3 regions of the Pseudomonas sp. AC136 genome follow, and region 1 is predicted to be linked to each of the others. Evidence: riboswitches for the same ligand, from Rfam matches in the RefSeq annotation. Region 1 holds a riboswitch; each other region holds the start of a gene.
The links. Region 1 has a riboswitch for cobalamin ahead of cobW (cobalamin biosynthesis protein CobW). Riboswitches for the same ligand answer to the same signal wherever they lie in the genome.
Positions count from the first base shown of each region.

Region 1 (5,210 bases):
GTCGACGCCGCCCTGGCGCAGGTACTGCCACAGGCGTTCGGCCTGCTCCGGCGCGACGGTGCCGAGGGCGGTTAGCTCCGGGTCCGGGCTGTCATCGCCTGGCACCAGAATCAACTGTGCGCCGCGTTGCGCCAGTTCCACCAGCCGCTCAATGCCGTAGCGCCAATAACTCAGCCCGCCGTGCACCGATACCAGAATCACCTTGGCGTGTTGCAGCACTTCCTCGACGTAGAGGTCCACCGAGGCGTGATTTTGCAACTGCGCGGGGCTGGCCAGGCGCAGGCTTGGGTAATCGTCCGGCAGGGTTTGGGCAGCGGCGGCGAGCAGCGAAAGGTGCGAGTCACCGGTGCACAGAATCACCACATCCGCAGGGGTTTGCGCCAGATGGGCGATGCCATCAGCGGGGACGAAACCACCGGGTTGGGTGCGCAGTAAGTGCATAACAAACTCAGATGCTGTGCTTCCCTCTCCCGCTTGCGGGAGAGGGACCGAGGGTGAGGGCCGGGGCTAACGCAAAACCGCTGCCCTCACCCCAACCCTCTCCCGCGAGCGGGAGAGGGAGCAAAGGCAATTGCCGCGTGCTCACACCAATGCCTGGCGCAATTCGTTACTAATCACCGCCTCATCCAACTCCTGGCCAATGATCACCAAATGACTGCTGCGCGTTTCATCGCTGCGCCACGCGCGGTCGAAGTGTTTGTCGAAACGCTTGCCCACGCCCTGAATCAGCAGGCGCATCGGTTTGCCGGGAATGGCGGCGAAGCCTTTGATGCGCAGCACGCCGTGACGCTCCACCAGGCCGTTGAGCGCAGCCAGCAACTGCGCTTCTTCGACTTCCGGCAGTTCCACGGAGAAGGAGTCGAACTCGTCGTGGTCATGCTCTTCGTGGTCTTCAAGATCGTGGTGGGTTTTGCGGCTGTCGATGTGCAGCTCGGTTTCCGAATTCAGGCCCAGCAGCACCGACAACGGCAACACACCGCTGCGCGCTTCGATCACCTTCACCGCTGGCGGCAGTTCCTCGGCCACTTCTGCACGCACGGCCGCCAGCGCTTCAGGGCTGAGCAGGTCGGCTTTGTTGAGAATCACCAGGTCGGCGCTGGCCAGTTGGTCGGCGAACAGCTCGTGCAGCGGCGATTCGTGGTCCAGGTTCGGGTCTTCGCGGCGCTGTGCGTCGACCTGGTCCGGAAACGCGGCAAACGTGCCGGCGGCCACGGCAGGACTGTCGACCACAGTGATCACCGCATCGACGGTGCAGGCATTGCGAATTTCCGGCCAGTTGAAGGCCTGCACCAATGGCTTGGGCAGGGCCAGGCCCGAGGTTTCGATAAGAATTTGGTCAAGGTCGCCGCGACGCGCCACCAGCTCGCGCATCACCGGGAAGAATTCCTCCTGCACCGTGCAGCACAGGCAACCGTTGGCCAGCTCGTAAACGCGGCCGTTGGCTTCTTCTTCGGTGCAGCCGATGGTGCATTGCTTGAGGATTTCACCGTCGATACCCAGCTCGCCAAATTCATTGACGATCACCGCAATGCGGCGGCCTTCGGCGTTGTCGAGCATATGGCGCAGCAGCGTGGTTTTGCCGGCGCCGAGGAAGCCGGTGACGATGGTGACGGGGAGTTTGGCCAAGCTTTTCATCGAATGCAGCCCTGTTGGATACGCGCGAAATCGGATCGGCGGGCGGCTGCGACGGCTACAGCGAGCAGAGCGCTCACCGCAGAATTCGCCACCGGATCACCCCGCCCGGTTGTCGTGAATAGGTTCGAGGCAGGTCTCCTGGCTCACGACATGGCCCTTGATGCGGGCCGCTTTCCTCGCCTTCCCGCGCGTGGCAGTGGCACTGGAAGAAAGCCGGTCGTTTACAGTTGCGGGGGCAGCCGCGGCCTGGCTGTTCAGCGCACCGCGTTCCCTCTTAGCTCTGGCGCAAATACGCCGAGACCTCGAAGCGAGCAAGGCTACGCAGTGGTGGGGGATGGGTCAAATTCGATGAGGTCCGATCATCCAGCTTCTGGACATGGAAGCCTGCACGGGCGAGGCACGTCAGCGTTGACCTTTGCCGATGAAAATGGTGTTCTAGCGCGCTGTTTCAGGTGTCTTGCGTCGTCGTGCGCAAGGTGAAACGGGAAGTCGGTGCGCGCTCTGGTCGGTTCTGGAGCAGTTAGTCCGACGCTGCCCCCGCAACGGTAGGCGTGTGTTGAAACCCTTCAGCCATGCGAGCCCGGAGACCGGCCTGAATTCATACCAGTAGGCAAAACCCGCGGTGGGCGGGCGCAAGCCGGAAGTCTGAATGCGCTCGCATTCGGCTCCTCGTGCGTTCCCTTCTGCTACGTTTTCATTTCCAGTTCAGAGGGAACGGTCATGTCCAGTAGCACCCTTACTCATTCTGCCGAGGCCAGCGCCTCGCTTTCTCAGCGTCTCGTGGTCGCCATCGGCGCCGGCCTGTTGGGCGCGTTGCTGGTGTATTTCGCCGGTTTCTCCCATGTCGAGGCGGTACACAACGCTGCTCACGACACCCGCCACAGTGCCGCGTTTCCGTGCCACTAATTTCTGTGCCACCAAGTGTGCGTGCGACTGAAGAGACCGCGAAATGATTAAGCGTATTGCGCAAACCGCCGGGTTTGCCGGGCTGCTGGGTGCCCTGTTTCTGACCCTGTTGCAAAGCTTCTGGGTGGCGCCGCTGATTCTTCAGGGCGAAACCTTTGAAAGCGCTGAGCCCGCCGCCGTGCAAGTGGCGCCGGCTGAGCACAGCCACGAACCGGGCGCCGCCGCCCATTCCCATGAACACAGCAGCGAAGCGTGGTCGCCGGAAGATGGCTGGCAACGCGTCGCGTCGACCACGGGCGCCAACCTGGTGGTTGCCGTTGGTTTCGCGCTGATGTTGGCGGGCTTGTTTACCTTGCGCGCGCCGGGTCGTACCCGAGACGGTCTGTTCTGGGGCCTGGCGGGTTTCGCCACCTTTTCGCTGGCACCTTCGCTCGGTCTGCCGCCTGAATTGCCTGGCACCGCCGCTGCTGATTTGCAGCTGCGTCAGTACTGGTGGATCGGCACCGCAACCGCGACCGCCGTGGGCCTGGCCTTTTTGGTATTCGCCCGCCACTGGGCGGTGAAAGTGATCGGCGCTGTGTTGCTGGTGGTGCCACATGTCATCGGCGCGCCGCAGCCTGAGGTGCATTCGAGCTTGGCGCCCGAGGCGCTGGAGCATCAGTTCATCTGGGCCTCGCTGATTACCAACGCGCTGTTCTGGTCGGCCCTGGGCTTGCTGAGCGCCTGGCTGTATCGCCGGTTTGCGGGCAAGAGCGCGGTGTAACCCCCTCGTTGGTGCTGCGCAAGAACCCGCTGAAGGGCCATGCTCTCAGCGGGTTTTTTTCTTACCTACTCAGGCGTTTTTCTCTGTGCCTATCGTTGCGCCTTTTATCGCTGGAATCGGATGCCGCGCGGGTTGTAGCGAGGCTGAACTTCGCCAATTGCTGGAACACACCTTGGCCGCGCACGGGTTGGGCCTCGGCGACGTCGCCGGCCTCGCCAGCGTTGAACATAAACGTGATGAAGCCGGCCTTCGCGCGCTCGCCGCGACGTTGCGCTTGCCGCTCGCGTGGCTGCCACCGGCTCAGTTGGACGCAGCCAGTGATCGCGTCAGCAGCGTGTCGGCCATTGCCCTGCGCGCAACTGGCGCAGTCAGCGTCGCCGAGGCAAGCGCTCTGGCGCAGGTGGAAGCGGTGACGGGAAAACGCGCCGGGCTTTTAATCGGTAAACACATCAGCGCGAGCGCCACCGTGGCCATCGCCGGCGTGGAGGAATGCGTATGACGGTGTATTTCATCGGCGCCGGCCCTGGCGACCCCGAGCTGATTACCGTGAAAGGCCAGCGCTTGATACGCAGCTGCCCGGTGTTGCTGTACGCCGGTTCGCTGGTGCCAGAGGCGGTGCTGGAGGGCCATCGCGCAGATACCGTGGTGAACACCGCCGAGCTGCATCTGGATGAAATCATCCGCCTGATCGAGACGGCCCACAGCCAGGGGCAGAACGTTGCCCGCGTGCACTCGGGTGATCCGTCGTTATACGGCGCAATCGGCGAGCAGATTCGCCATTTACGCCGCCTGAATATTCCCTTCGAAATCGTGCCCGGCGTCACCGCAACGGCAGCCTGCGCGGCCTTGCTGGAAAGCGAGCTGACGCTGCCCGGCATTGCGCAAACGGTGATTCTCACGCGTTACGGCAGCCGCTCGAAAATGCCGGAAGGCGAGGAGCTAGCCGACCTGGCCCGCCATGGCACCACCATGGCCATTCACTTGGGCGTGCAGCACCTGGGCAAAATCGTCGAAGCGCTGGTGCCGCATTACGGCGCCGATTGCCCCATCGCAGTGGTGCACCGCGCCAGTTGGCCCGATCAGGATTGGGTGCGTGGCACCCTGGCCGATATCGAAGCGGCGGTGACGGCGAAAGGCTTTCAGCGCACGGCCTTGATCGTGGTCGGTCGGGTGCTCAGCGCCGACGCCTTCGCTGACTCCAACCTGTACCGCGCCGGGCATGCGCACCTGTTTCGCCCGGCCAGTGACTAAACGCCCGGCGAAACGGCCGCACATCGCCCGCCCGGCAAAGCAGTGCAACTGCGCGTCGCTTGCCTCGGTCAGTAGCTTTGGGCTCGTCAGAGCCACTGCATGACGTCTGTACGGGGGGCTTTTTATGCTGGCGCAACTTCCACCGACCCTGCGCAATCTGCAACTGCCGTTGCGCCTGCGCTTATGGAACGGCTACGAACTCGACCTGGGGCCGCAGCCGCAGGTGACCATGGTGATCAAGGACCCTGGCCTGATCAGTCAGCTCAGTCATCCGAGCCTGGATGCACTCGGCGGTGCATACGTGGAAGGACGGCTGGAGCTGGAGGGGCCGATTTCGGAGGTGATCCGCCTGGGCGATGCCCTGAGCGAAGCGTTAAGCGATGGTGAGCAACGGGCGTTGCCGCGCGAAGCGCACGACAAGGCCACCGATGCCGAGGCGATTTCCTATCACTACGAACTGTCGAACGGCTTCTACGAACTGTGGCTCGACCCGGACATGGTCTATTCCTGCGCCTACTTTCCTACCGGAAAAGAAGGCCTGGCCACCGCGCAGCAGGCCAAGCTGCGCCACTTGTGCCGCAAGTTACGGCTGCAACCCGGCGAGCACCTGCTCGACGTCGGCTGCGGTTGGGGTGGTTTGGCGCGCTTTGCCGCC
Region 1 covers NZ_OZ409865.1:3,370,672-3,375,881, forward strand. The annotation lists gene cobN (cobaltochelatase subunit CobN) at 1-441, opposite strand, end outside; gene cobW (cobalamin biosynthesis protein CobW) at 583-1,635, opposite strand; cobalamin riboswitch at 1,747-1,955, opposite strand; cobalamin riboswitch at 2,069-2,245, shown strand; gene ACZZZU_RS14915 (CbtB domain-containing protein) at 2,356-2,541, shown strand; gene ACZZZU_RS14920 (CbtA family protein) at 2,585-3,304, shown strand; gene ACZZZU_RS14925 (cobalamin biosynthesis protein) at 3,390-3,803, shown strand; gene cobM (precorrin-4 C(11)-methyltransferase) at 3,800-4,555, shown strand; gene cfaB (C17 cyclopropane fatty acid synthase CfaB) at 4,680-5,210, shown strand, end outside.

Region 2 (5,210 bases), 570 kb from region 1:
CAGACCTCCAGCACCGTAAGCCTGTGCGCCAACCAGCAGAACAGCGCCGCCCAAGCGACCGCCGAAGCCACCCAAGGGGTTAGCCACAGCATCAGCGCCATGACTGAGCACATCCTGGGCAGCGAACATGCCTCGCAACAAGCGCTGCAACTGGCCAAGGAAGGCGCCAGCGTGGTGCAGCAGACCACCGAACAAATCAGCCGCCTGGCCAGCCTGGTCAGCGATGCCACCCGCACTATCGAAGGCCTGAGCCAACACACGGTGGCGGTGCAGAGCATCAGCGAAACCATTCGCGGCATCGCCGAACAAACCAACCTGTTGGCGCTCAACGCCGCCATTGAAGCCGCGCGGGCCGGCGAGTCGGGACGTGGCTTTGCCGTGGTTGCCGAGGAAGTGCGCAACCTCGCCCAGCGCACCGCCGAGGCCACGCACGCTATCGCCCAGAGCCTGCACAGCATGCGTCAGCAAGCCGTGCAGGCGGTTGGCTCGATGCAGCAATGCCAAACCAGCGTCGGCACCAGCGTTGACCAAGCCACGCAGGCTAACCAGGCGTTGCAGCGCATTCATGAGGAGGTGGCGGGCATGCAAATGCAGATCGGCGAAATCAGCCGCGCCATGCAATCGCAGCGCGACCAAGCTCAAGCCGCCAATCTGCAAGCGCAAACCATCAGTTCAGGCGCGGGCCAAAGCGCCGAAGCCGCAAACCAGACCCAGCTCGCCGCCCGTGCTCTGGAGCGGTTGGTGCTCGACCTGCACAAAGCCGCCAGCCGGCTTGGGCAGGCAGAGCCAAGCGCGTAAACCGCGTTTGCTGCAACGCCCCACCCTCTTGACCCACCCCGCCGCCACCGCTACGGTGCGCGGCGTTTATCCACGCAGGTGCGTCCGGCTCACACGAGCCCGGCGTTAAACGGGAAGCCGGTGCGCTCCATAGGAGCCATCCCGGCGCTGCCCCCGCAACGGTAATCGACCGCAGCCACGCTGCATGCCCGATCGACACACCACTGGGTTGTTTCCTGGGAAGGTGATCGCGGCAGGAAAGGATGCCCTTTCAGTCGAGAGCCCGGAGACCGGCCTGCATGGAATCGACTGGTGTTGCGGAGGGCAGCACCATCAAGCGCAGGCGCCTTCAAGCGCCACGCTTGCCCATGCCCTCCTCAAAAATCTTTTGAGGAATACTCCATGAAGTACCGACATCTCGCCCTGCCCGCGCTGCTGCTGCCCGCTGTGGTGCAGGCGCAAAGCACTGACCAAGTGCTGAAGCTGCAAGAAATGGTCATCACCTCCGGCCGCAACGCCGAGCCGTTAGCGCAGGCCACCGCTGCTGCCAAGGTGTTCACCCGTGCTGACATCGAGCGTTTGCAGCCCCGCTCCATCACCGACCTGCTCACCCGCGTGCCTGGCGTGCAACTGGTGCAGAACGGTGGGCGCGGCAGCAACACCTCACTGTTTATTCGGGGCAGCAGCAACACTCAAAGCCTAATTCTGGTGGACGGCCAACGCATCGGTTCGGCCTCCGATGGCGGCGCCAGTCTGCAGTTTTTAAGCCTCGAACAAATCGAACGCATCGAGGTGGTACGCGGCTCGCGCTCGGCCTTGTATGGCAGCGATGCCATTGGCGGCGTGGTGCAGATTTTCACCCGTCGCGGCGACAGCGGCCTGCAACCGCGCCTGGCCGTGAGCGCCGGAAGTCACCAAAGCTGGCAGCGCAGCCTGGGCCTCAGTGGCGGCGATGAACAGACGCGCTTCAGCCTCAACGGCAGCCTCGACGAAACCGCCGGCAGCGACCGCACCGGCCAGTCCTACGATTCCGACAGCGACCACGACGCCTACCGCAACAAAGCCTTGAGCTTCAACCTCAGCCACCAATTCAACGAGCGCGTCGAAGGCGGCGTCAGCCTGCTGGACCAACGCGGCCGCAACGAGTACGACAACCCGTTCGGTCGCTTCGACATGAGCACCTTCCTCAGCTATCCGCAGCAGCCTTACACCGACTTCACCCTCAGCAGCGCCAGCGGTTTTGTCGACGCGCAGTTCAACGACCTCTGGAGCAGTCGCTGGGAAGTCGGCCACAGCGAAAGCCGGCAGAAAAGCCAAGACAAACTCAGCGACGAAGTGAGCGTGTTCAACACCTACCGCGACTCCGTGTCGTGGTTGAACACCTTGGAACTAGGCGAGCAGCACACCGTGCTCGCCGGGGTCGATTTCTACGAGGACCAATTGCACAGCAGCACCCAATACAACCAACAAACCCGTTGGAACCAGGCCGCTTTTGCACAACATCGTTTCCAGGGCGAGTGGTTCGCCACCGAGCTGGGATTGCGCCGAGACAAGAATGAACAGTTCGGTAGCGAGAACACCTGGAACGGCGCGTTGACCGTGCCGGTGGGCGACAGCACATCGGTGATCGCCTCCTACAGCGAAGGCTTCCGCGCACCGACTTACAACGAGCTGTACTGGCCGGATGACGGTAATGGCTATGTCGGCAATCCGGGCCTGTCACCCGAGCACTCGAAAACTTACGAGCTGCAAGTGCGCGGCGAGTACCTGGCCACGCGCTGGAGCCTGGCCGCTTACCGCAACGACGTACGCGACCTGATCAGCACCGTGCTCTGCGACCCGGCGACGTTTTTGTACTGCGCGGTGAACCTCAACACCGCGCGCTTACAAGGCGTGGAGCTGACGCTGGAGCGCGACGTGCTCGGCTGGCAAGCCTCGGCCAACGCCACCTGGCTCGACGCCCGCGACCGCGAAACCGGCCACGCCTTGCCGCGCCGGGCCAAGCGCACCTTGAACCTGGACCTCGATCGCCGCTTTGGCGCAGTGAGCCTCGGCGCCAATTGGCAAGCCGTGAGCGGCAGCTACGACGACGTGGGTAATACGCGGGAATTGCCCGGATATGGACTGCTGGGGTTGCGCAGCAGTTGGCAGGCGTCGGGGGAGCTGGTGCTGAATTTTAGTGTCGATAACGTGCTGGATAAAGACTACAGCCGGGCGCTGTACAACCATGACGGCGAGTACCACGGGTATCGGGAGGATGGGCGCACGGCGACGCTTGGGTTTGTGTGGACGCCGGCGATTTAGGCGTTTGCAGGAATCGCGGCTGAAGCCGCTCCTACAGTTTTATAAACCGCGCGCGCGTCCCCTGTGGGAGCGGCATAAGCGGCCAAAGAGTTGCGTAAAGACCACAATTCTGGATCCCCGCATGCGCGAGGATGACGGGGGAAATGACATAAACCTCCGTCATTCCCGCGCAGGCGGGAATCCAGAATTTCGAGCCGGGCGCGCTTCATGAAAATACCGGCTAAGCGCTTCAAACCGCTCAACGCATCCCCGCCAACGCCTCACAAAGCCGCTCAGTCGCCCCAAGCATCTGCAAACTCGGCCGCTCAATGCCTTTATCCGGCAGCACCAGCAATTGCCCACGCCGCACCGCTTTAAGCTGTGGCCAGCGCGCCCAACTTTCCAATTGCGCCTGATCGCCACCAACAATCACATGGGGATCGCGCTGCAGCACCGCTTCCACACTCACTTGCGGCGCGGGCAGCGCCACGTCGGCAAATACGTTTTTCGCCCCGCATACGCCCAGCGCATCACTGATGATCTGCGCCCCACCCACCGTGTACAGCGGCGAGTTCCAGACCTGATAGAACACCGGCAACGGCTCATCACGCCGGTAGCGCTGTTGCAGCGATGCCAGGCGCTGGCGGAATGCATCGGCGCGCTCGCGGCCGTTTTCAGCGCGGCCTACCCGCTCGCCGATGGCCTGAAACTGCTCGGCCAGTTGCGACAAGGTGTGGGGCTGGGCCTCGAACAGCGGAATGCCGAAGCCGATCAGTTGTTGGCGTTGCGCGGCGCTGATGCTGTCGGGCCAGAGCAGCAGCAAGTCAGGCTTGAGTGCCAGCAGCCCTTCCATTTCCAGCTGACCGTAGCGGCCCACCGAAGGCAGCGCGGCCAAGGCAGCCGGGCGTTCACCACCGTCGAGTACGCCAACCAGCAAGTCGGCGGCATCCAGTTCGAGCATGACTTCGCTAAGCGATGGCGCCAGGCTCACCACGCGCAACTGCGCCGCTGCCGGCCAGGTCAGCGTGCACAGCAGGCAGGCGAGCAGGAGGCGCATCAGCTGAGTTGGCGAGGGATACGGTAGAGCGCCAGCAGCACCACGCTGGCCAGCGCGAGGAGAATCAGCGGAATGGCTTCCAGGCCGGTAAACACGGCGATGGCGGCGATCCAGGCGGGCAGGCCTGCACCGAGAAAAGCCAGACGACGCCGAGCGGCGAGGTCCAGCCAGGCGGCGGGTTCTTCCGGGGTGTCGAGGGCTTGTTCGGTGGCGATCAGGCCGCGCTTGTAGGCGCTGAATAACGGCAGGCTGACGAACAGGGAAGCCAGGCCACCGATGAACAGCGGCATGGCCAGCACCGACACGGTTTTATCGGCGCCGAACAGCAGGTTGACGATAAACACTGGCGCCAAGGTGAGCGCCAGTTGCCGCCACCACAGCAGGTCGAGCCGCTTGCGCACCTCGTTGCGGGTCACAGGCTTTCCTCGGCCTCGCCTTGGTGTTGGTTGCCCAACAGGTGCCCGAGTTTTCCGGCCTTGGTCGCCAGGTAGTACTTGTTGTGCGGGTTGTGTTCGATTTGCAGCGGCTTGCGCTCGGCCACCGGAATGCCCATATCGGCCAGCGCTTTGAGTTTGCGCGGGTTGTTGGTCATCAGCTTCAGCGAGGTGATGCCCAGATGGTTGAGCATCGGCAGGCAGATCGAGTAATCACGCTGGTCTGCGCCAAAGCCCAGACGCTCGTTGGCTTCGACGGTGTCGGCGCCGCCGTCTTGCAGTTCATAGGCGCGGATTTTGTTCATCAGGCCAATGCCACGGCCTTCCTGACGCAGGTACAGCAGCACGCCGCGGCCTTCTTTGGCGATGGCAGCCAACGCCGCTTCCAGTTGAAAACCACAGTCGCAGCGCAGGCTGAACAGGGCATCACCGGTGAGGCATTCGGAGTGCAAACGGCCCAGCACTGGCGCGCCGTCAGCCACATCGCCGAGAGTCAGCGCGACGTGTTCACGGCCGGTGCCTTCTTCAAGAAAGCCATGCATGGTGAAGACGGCAAAGGGAGTGGGCAGTTGGGAGGCGGCGACGAAGACGACAGACACCGTATGCTCCTAATAAGGAAATGGCGGAAATTTCGCACGGGGGCGGCATTGTAGCAGCAG
Region 2 covers NZ_OZ409865.1:3,942,415-3,947,624, reverse strand. The annotation lists gene ACZZZU_RS17665 (methyl-accepting chemotaxis protein) at 1-798, shown strand, start outside; cobalamin riboswitch at 858-1,090, shown strand; gene ACZZZU_RS17660 (TonB-dependent receptor domain-containing protein) at 1,180-3,081, shown strand; gene ACZZZU_RS17655 (cobalamin-binding protein) at 3,320-4,120, opposite strand; gene ACZZZU_RS17650 (MFS transporter) at 4,117-4,533, opposite strand; gene ribA (GTP cyclohydrolase II) at 4,530-5,150, opposite strand.
Region 2: it holds a riboswitch for cobalamin, as region 1 does, so the genes downstream of both, ACZZZU_RS17660 (TonB-dependent receptor domain-containing protein) here and cobW (cobalamin biosynthesis protein CobW) in region 1, are expected to answer to the same signal.

Region 3 (5,210 bases), 2.7 Mb from region 1:
ATGGACGATGAGTCATCGACGATCAAAATGGTTTTGGCCATGGGGCAGGGCTCCGTCAGGGCAAGGAAAAGGCGTTAGAAAAAGGTGATGTCGTCTTGCGCAGCGCGGCTTTTGCCGGCTGCACGGCGGCCGCCGCGTTCTTCATCGGTGGTGAATTGGCTGCGCAGTTCGCGCAGCCAGCGCTGCGGGTCGCTGATGATCGGGTCTTGGCTTTGCAGGGCGCTTTGCAGGCGCTGGATGTCGCTTTGCAGGTGGTCGAGCATCTGGTCGGAGCGGTCCTGGAACTGCAGGCTGACGACGATTTCCTGAATGTCGCCCTGAGTGACGCGGGTGTCCTGTTGCAGCTCCAGTGAGCTGTGGGTCAGCGCGTCAAGGTTGGCCGACAGCCCTTGCATGATTTCGCCCGCCACCTGATCGAGGTAATGCAGGTTGCTTTCTTCGCTAGCCGACAGCTGATCCGCAGCGCCGACGGTGGACTGGATGGCTTTGTTGATCTCGCCCACTTTCTCGACCATGCGCTGGCCGGTTTCGGCCGACAGGCTGGAGAGTTTGCGCACCTCATCGGCGACCACCGAGAAGCCCCGGCCGTATTCACCGGCACGGGCGGCCTCGATGGCGGCGTTGAGGGCGAGCAGGTTGGTTTGGCTGGCGATGTCTTGCACATGCTTGGACATGCTCTGCAATTCGCTGGCATAGCTGTTCAGGTGGCCGACGGTGGCGAGCAATTGCTTGCGGTTGTCGCTGGCGGCGTGGAACGCGCTGGTTACTTCGTCGAGGCGCGCGTTGGCGGTGCGCAGGCTGTCGCCGATGCCGTTATTGCCGAGCACGCTTTCGGAGCGGTTGAGGGTTTGTTGCAGCCGATCGACCAAACTGGCGAAGCGCTCGAACAGCGCGCTGACATTGCTGCCCAGCAATTGGCGCACCTGGCCGAGGTTGTCGTTCCAGGTCGGCAGCAGGGCGCTAAGCAGCGGTTGGTTGTCCAGGGTTGGCGCGGTCTCTTCAACGTAAACCGGCTCGGTTACCGGCGCCTTGCTCGGCCTTACAAACACGCCGGCCAAGGCGGTAACCGCCAGACCGGCACCGGCCAACCACGGCATGGACACGCCCAGGCCAATCAGGCTGATGACAACTCCAAGGTAAAGCGCGCAATAGGCCAACACGGCAAATTCCCGACCAGGTTCAAGTTGGGTGAACTATAGGCAGCCGCGGCTAAGCGAAAAATCGGGGCACCCCCTACAGGCTTTGTAGGGGTTTCCCCTATACAGAAGTGCGCCGAGTTGGCGACCCCCGCCGAATTGACGCTCAACCTGCAACCCTCTAACCTGCCACCCTCGCTTCAGGTGCCGCCATTTGGCGGTGAAACAGGGAAGTCGGTCCCGCTTGTTTTGCACGTGTTGCGCGTACAAAAGAAACGGCACAAGCCGACGCTGCCCCCGCAACGGTAATTGAGCTGAACACCGCACTAGCCACTGTGTTGAACACGGGAAGGCGCGCTGTTCTGTTGGCCATCACTGGCCGCGCTCATTAGCCCGGAGACCGGCCTGTCGCAGTACCACGGCATTGCGGAGGGCTTTGTCTGGCGTCGGGTGATTGTCTGCAATCCCTGCGTCTGCCGTTCTCCGCTAGCCTCAACCAAGCCGTTGGAAAACCGCCGCCTCGCGCGGGCTTTCCCGGCCTGGACAATTGATGTTGAAGAGCTGAGACCGCAATGAGCGAATCCGCAGAACGCGACGCCCGCCACAAGGCGCGCATGGCCCGCAAAAAAGCCCTTATCGACGAGAAAATCGCCCAGGCCCAGAACGAATACGGCCTGCTGCTGGTGCACACCGGCAATGGCAAAGGCAAAAGCAGCTCGGCGTTTGGCATGGTCGCGCGGGCCTTGGGCCATGGCATGAAAGTGGGCGTGGTGCAGTTCATCAAAGGCGCGGCCAGCACCGGCGAAGAACGCTTCTTCCGCCGCTTCCCCGAAGAAGTCAGCTACCACGTGATGGGCGAGGGCTACACCTGGGACACCCAGGACCGCCAGCGCGATATCGACAAAGCAGTCGCCGCCTGGGCCGTGGCCAAAGACATGCTCAACGACCCGGCCATCGGCCTGGTGGTGCTGGACGAGCTGAACATCGCCCTCAAACACAATTACCTCGACCTCGACACCGTGCTCGCCGATATCGGCGGCCGCCCGGAATTTCAGCACGTGGTCGCCACCGGCCGTGGCGCACCGCCTGCGCTCATTGAAGCGGCCGACACCGTGACCGAAATGGCCATGGTCAAGCACGCCTTCAAGTCCGGCGTTAAAGCCCAGGCCGGGGTGGAGTTCTGATGCAGAGCCACGCATGCCCGGCGCTGTTGATCGCCGCACCGGCGTCCGGCCAGGGCAAAACCACCGTCACCGCTGCCCTGGCGCGCCTGCACACACGCCAAGGCAAACGGGTTCGGGTATTCAAATGCGGGCCGGACTTTCTCGACCCCATGATTCTCGCCCGCGCCAGTGGTGCGCCGGTGTACCAGCTGGATTTGTGGATGGTCGGCGAAGCGGAAAGCCGTCGCCTGCTCTGGGAAGCCGCCGCCGAGGCCGACCTGATTCTGATTGAAGGCGTCATGGGCCTGTTCGACGGCACGCCATCGGCCGCCGATTTGGCCCGTCACTTCGGCGTGCCGGTGCTGGCGCTGATCGACGGTTCCGGCATGGCGCAAACCTTCGGCGCCATGGCTCACGGCATGGCCACGTACCAGGCCGACCTGCCGTTCTCCGGCGTGCTCGCCAACCGCACCGGCAGCGCCCGGCATGGCGAAATTCTGCGCGACTGCCTGCCGCCTGCCATCAAGTGGTACGGCGCTTTGCCGCGCAGCGCCGCGATTGAACTGCCGAGCCGGCACCTGGGCCTGGTGCAAGCCGAAGAGCTGGAAGACCTGGACGCCCGTTTGGACGCCGCCGCCGACGCCCTGGCCGCCAGCGCCGACACCACGTTGCCGGCGCCCGTGCACTTCGCGCCGCCACCAATGGTTCGGCAGATATTGCCGTTGCTCAAGGGCGTGCGCATTGGCGTGGCGCGCGACACCTCGTTCGCCTTTCTCTATCAGGCCAACCTCGACCTGCTGCGCGAGCTGGGCGCCGAGCTGATCGAATTCTCGCCACTTCGCGACAGCGCGTTGCCCGAGGTCGACAGCCTGTATTTGCCCGGTGGTTATCCGGAATTGCACCTGCAGCCGCTGCAAGCCAACCAGGCCATGCGCGCCGCCATTCACGCCCACCACGCCGCGGGCAAACCGCTGCACGCCGAATGCGGCGGCATGTTGTACCTGCTCGACGCGCTAACCGACAAAGACGGCGCCAGCGGCGAACTGTTGGGCCTGTTGCCGGGCAATGCGCTCATGCATAAAAAGCTCAAAGCCCTGGCGTTGCAGGAAATCGACTTGCCCGAAGGTCGCGTGCGCGGCCACACCTACCACTATTCGGAGCTGCATTGCGCCCTGGAGCCGCTGGCCCGTGGCGTGTGCCCGACCTACAAACGCACCAGCGAGGCGGTGTACCGCATCGGCCGGCTGACGGCTTCGTACATTCACCTGTATATGCCGTCCAACCCGGCGGCCGCGGCGGCACTGTTTCGGCCTGGCGCAGCGCCCGCCGTCGCCCACATTCAGCAGAGCGACGAGCAGCTCGCATGACCGACCACGCCTACAGCGCCGCCGAGCGCGCGGCTGTTTACCGCGCCATTGCTGAGCGCCGCGACATGCGCCACTTCAGCGGCGGCGAAGTGGCGCCCGAGGTGCTGGCGCGCTTGCTCGAAGCGGCGCACCACGCCCCGAGCGTCGGCTTGATGCAGCCGTGGCGGTTTATCCGCATTACGCAAACACCGTTGCGCCATGCCATTCACGCGCTGGTGGAAGAAGAGCGGGTGCGCACTGCCGAGGCGCTGGAACAGCGCGCCGATGAATTTATGCGGCTGAAGGTCGAGGGCATTCGCGACTGCGCCGAGCTGCTTGTGGTCGCCCTGGGTGATGGCCGCGAAGCCCATGTGTTTGGCCGTCGCACATTGCCAGAAATGGACCTGGCCTCGGTGTCCTGCGCGATCCAGAATTTCTGGCTGGCCGCTCGCGCCGAAGGGCTGGGCGTGGGTTGGGTGTCGATGTTCGAGCCGCAGGCGCTGGCTGAGTTGCTGCGCCTGCCTGCCGGGGCCAAACCGGTGGCGGTGCTGTGCGTGGGCCCGGTGCCCGAATTCTACGAAGCGCCGATGCTGCAACAGGAAGGCTGGGCGACGCCGCGTCCGCTCAGCGAATTGCTGTTCACCGACACCTGGCCGGAGGCGCAATGAGCATCGCCTTGCTCAGCGTCGCCGGGGTGGCATTGGATGCGTGTTTCGGCGAACCCAAGCGCTGGCATCCGCTGGTGGGCTTTGGGCGCCTGGCCAATGCCCTCGAACAGCGCTTCAACCGCGCCTTCAGCGACAACGCCGAAGAGGTCGGACGCGGCTGGCGCAGCCATGGCGTCACCGCCTGGGTGCTCGCCGTGCTGCCGCTGACCGTCGCCGCCTGGCTGCTGAGCCTGCTGCCCTACATCGGCTGGCTGGTGGACATCGCCGCGCTGTACCTGGCCCTGGGCATGCAAAGCCTGACCGAACATGCACAACCGATTGTGCAGGCGCTGCGCGACGGTGATCTGGCCAAAGCCCGCGAGCGTGTGGGTTATATCGTCAGCCGCGACACCAGCGCCCTCGACGAGCACGGCGTGGCCCTGGCCGCCACCGAATCGGTGCTGGAAAACGGCAGCGATGCGGTGTTCGCCGCCTTGTTCTGGTTTGTGCTGCTGGGCGCGCCGGGGGTGGTTTTGTACCGCCTGAGCAACACGCTGGACGCCATGTGGGGCTACCGCAACCCGCGTTTCGAACGCTTTGGCTGGGCGGCGGCGCGCATCGACGATGTGCTCAACCTGATCCCGGCGCGGCTGGTGGCGCTCACCTACGCGCTGCTCGGCAACACCCGTCTGGCCTTGCGCTGCTGGTGCCGGCAGGGCTTCACCTGGTACAGCCCAAACGCCGGCCCGGTAATGGCGGCGGGCGCTGGTGCGCTGGGCGTAGCGCTGGGGCGACCGGCCATGTACCACGGCGCCCTGCGTGAACGCCCACCCTTGGGCGAAGGCCCGCCGCCGGACGCCGACACCATTGAGCGCGCCGTGCGGTTGGTGCGTCGTGGCGTGCTGCTGTGGCTGTTGG
Region 3 covers NZ_OZ409865.1:700,659-705,868, reverse strand. The annotation lists gene ACZZZU_RS03125 (response regulator) at 1-41, opposite strand, end outside; gene ACZZZU_RS03120 (methyl-accepting chemotaxis protein) at 75-1,097, opposite strand; cobalamin riboswitch at 1,322-1,559, shown strand; gene cobO (cob(I)yrinic acid a,c-diamide adenosyltransferase) at 1,709-2,320, shown strand; gene ACZZZU_RS03110 (cobyrinate a,c-diamide synthase) at 2,320-3,666, shown strand; gene bluB (5,6-dimethylbenzimidazole synthase) at 3,663-4,313, shown strand; gene cbiB (adenosylcobinamide-phosphate synthase CbiB) at 4,310-5,210, shown strand, end outside.
Region 3: it holds a riboswitch for cobalamin, as region 1 does, so the genes downstream of both, cobO (cob(I)yrinic acid a,c-diamide adenosyltransferase) here and cobW (cobalamin biosynthesis protein CobW) in region 1, are expected to answer to the same signal.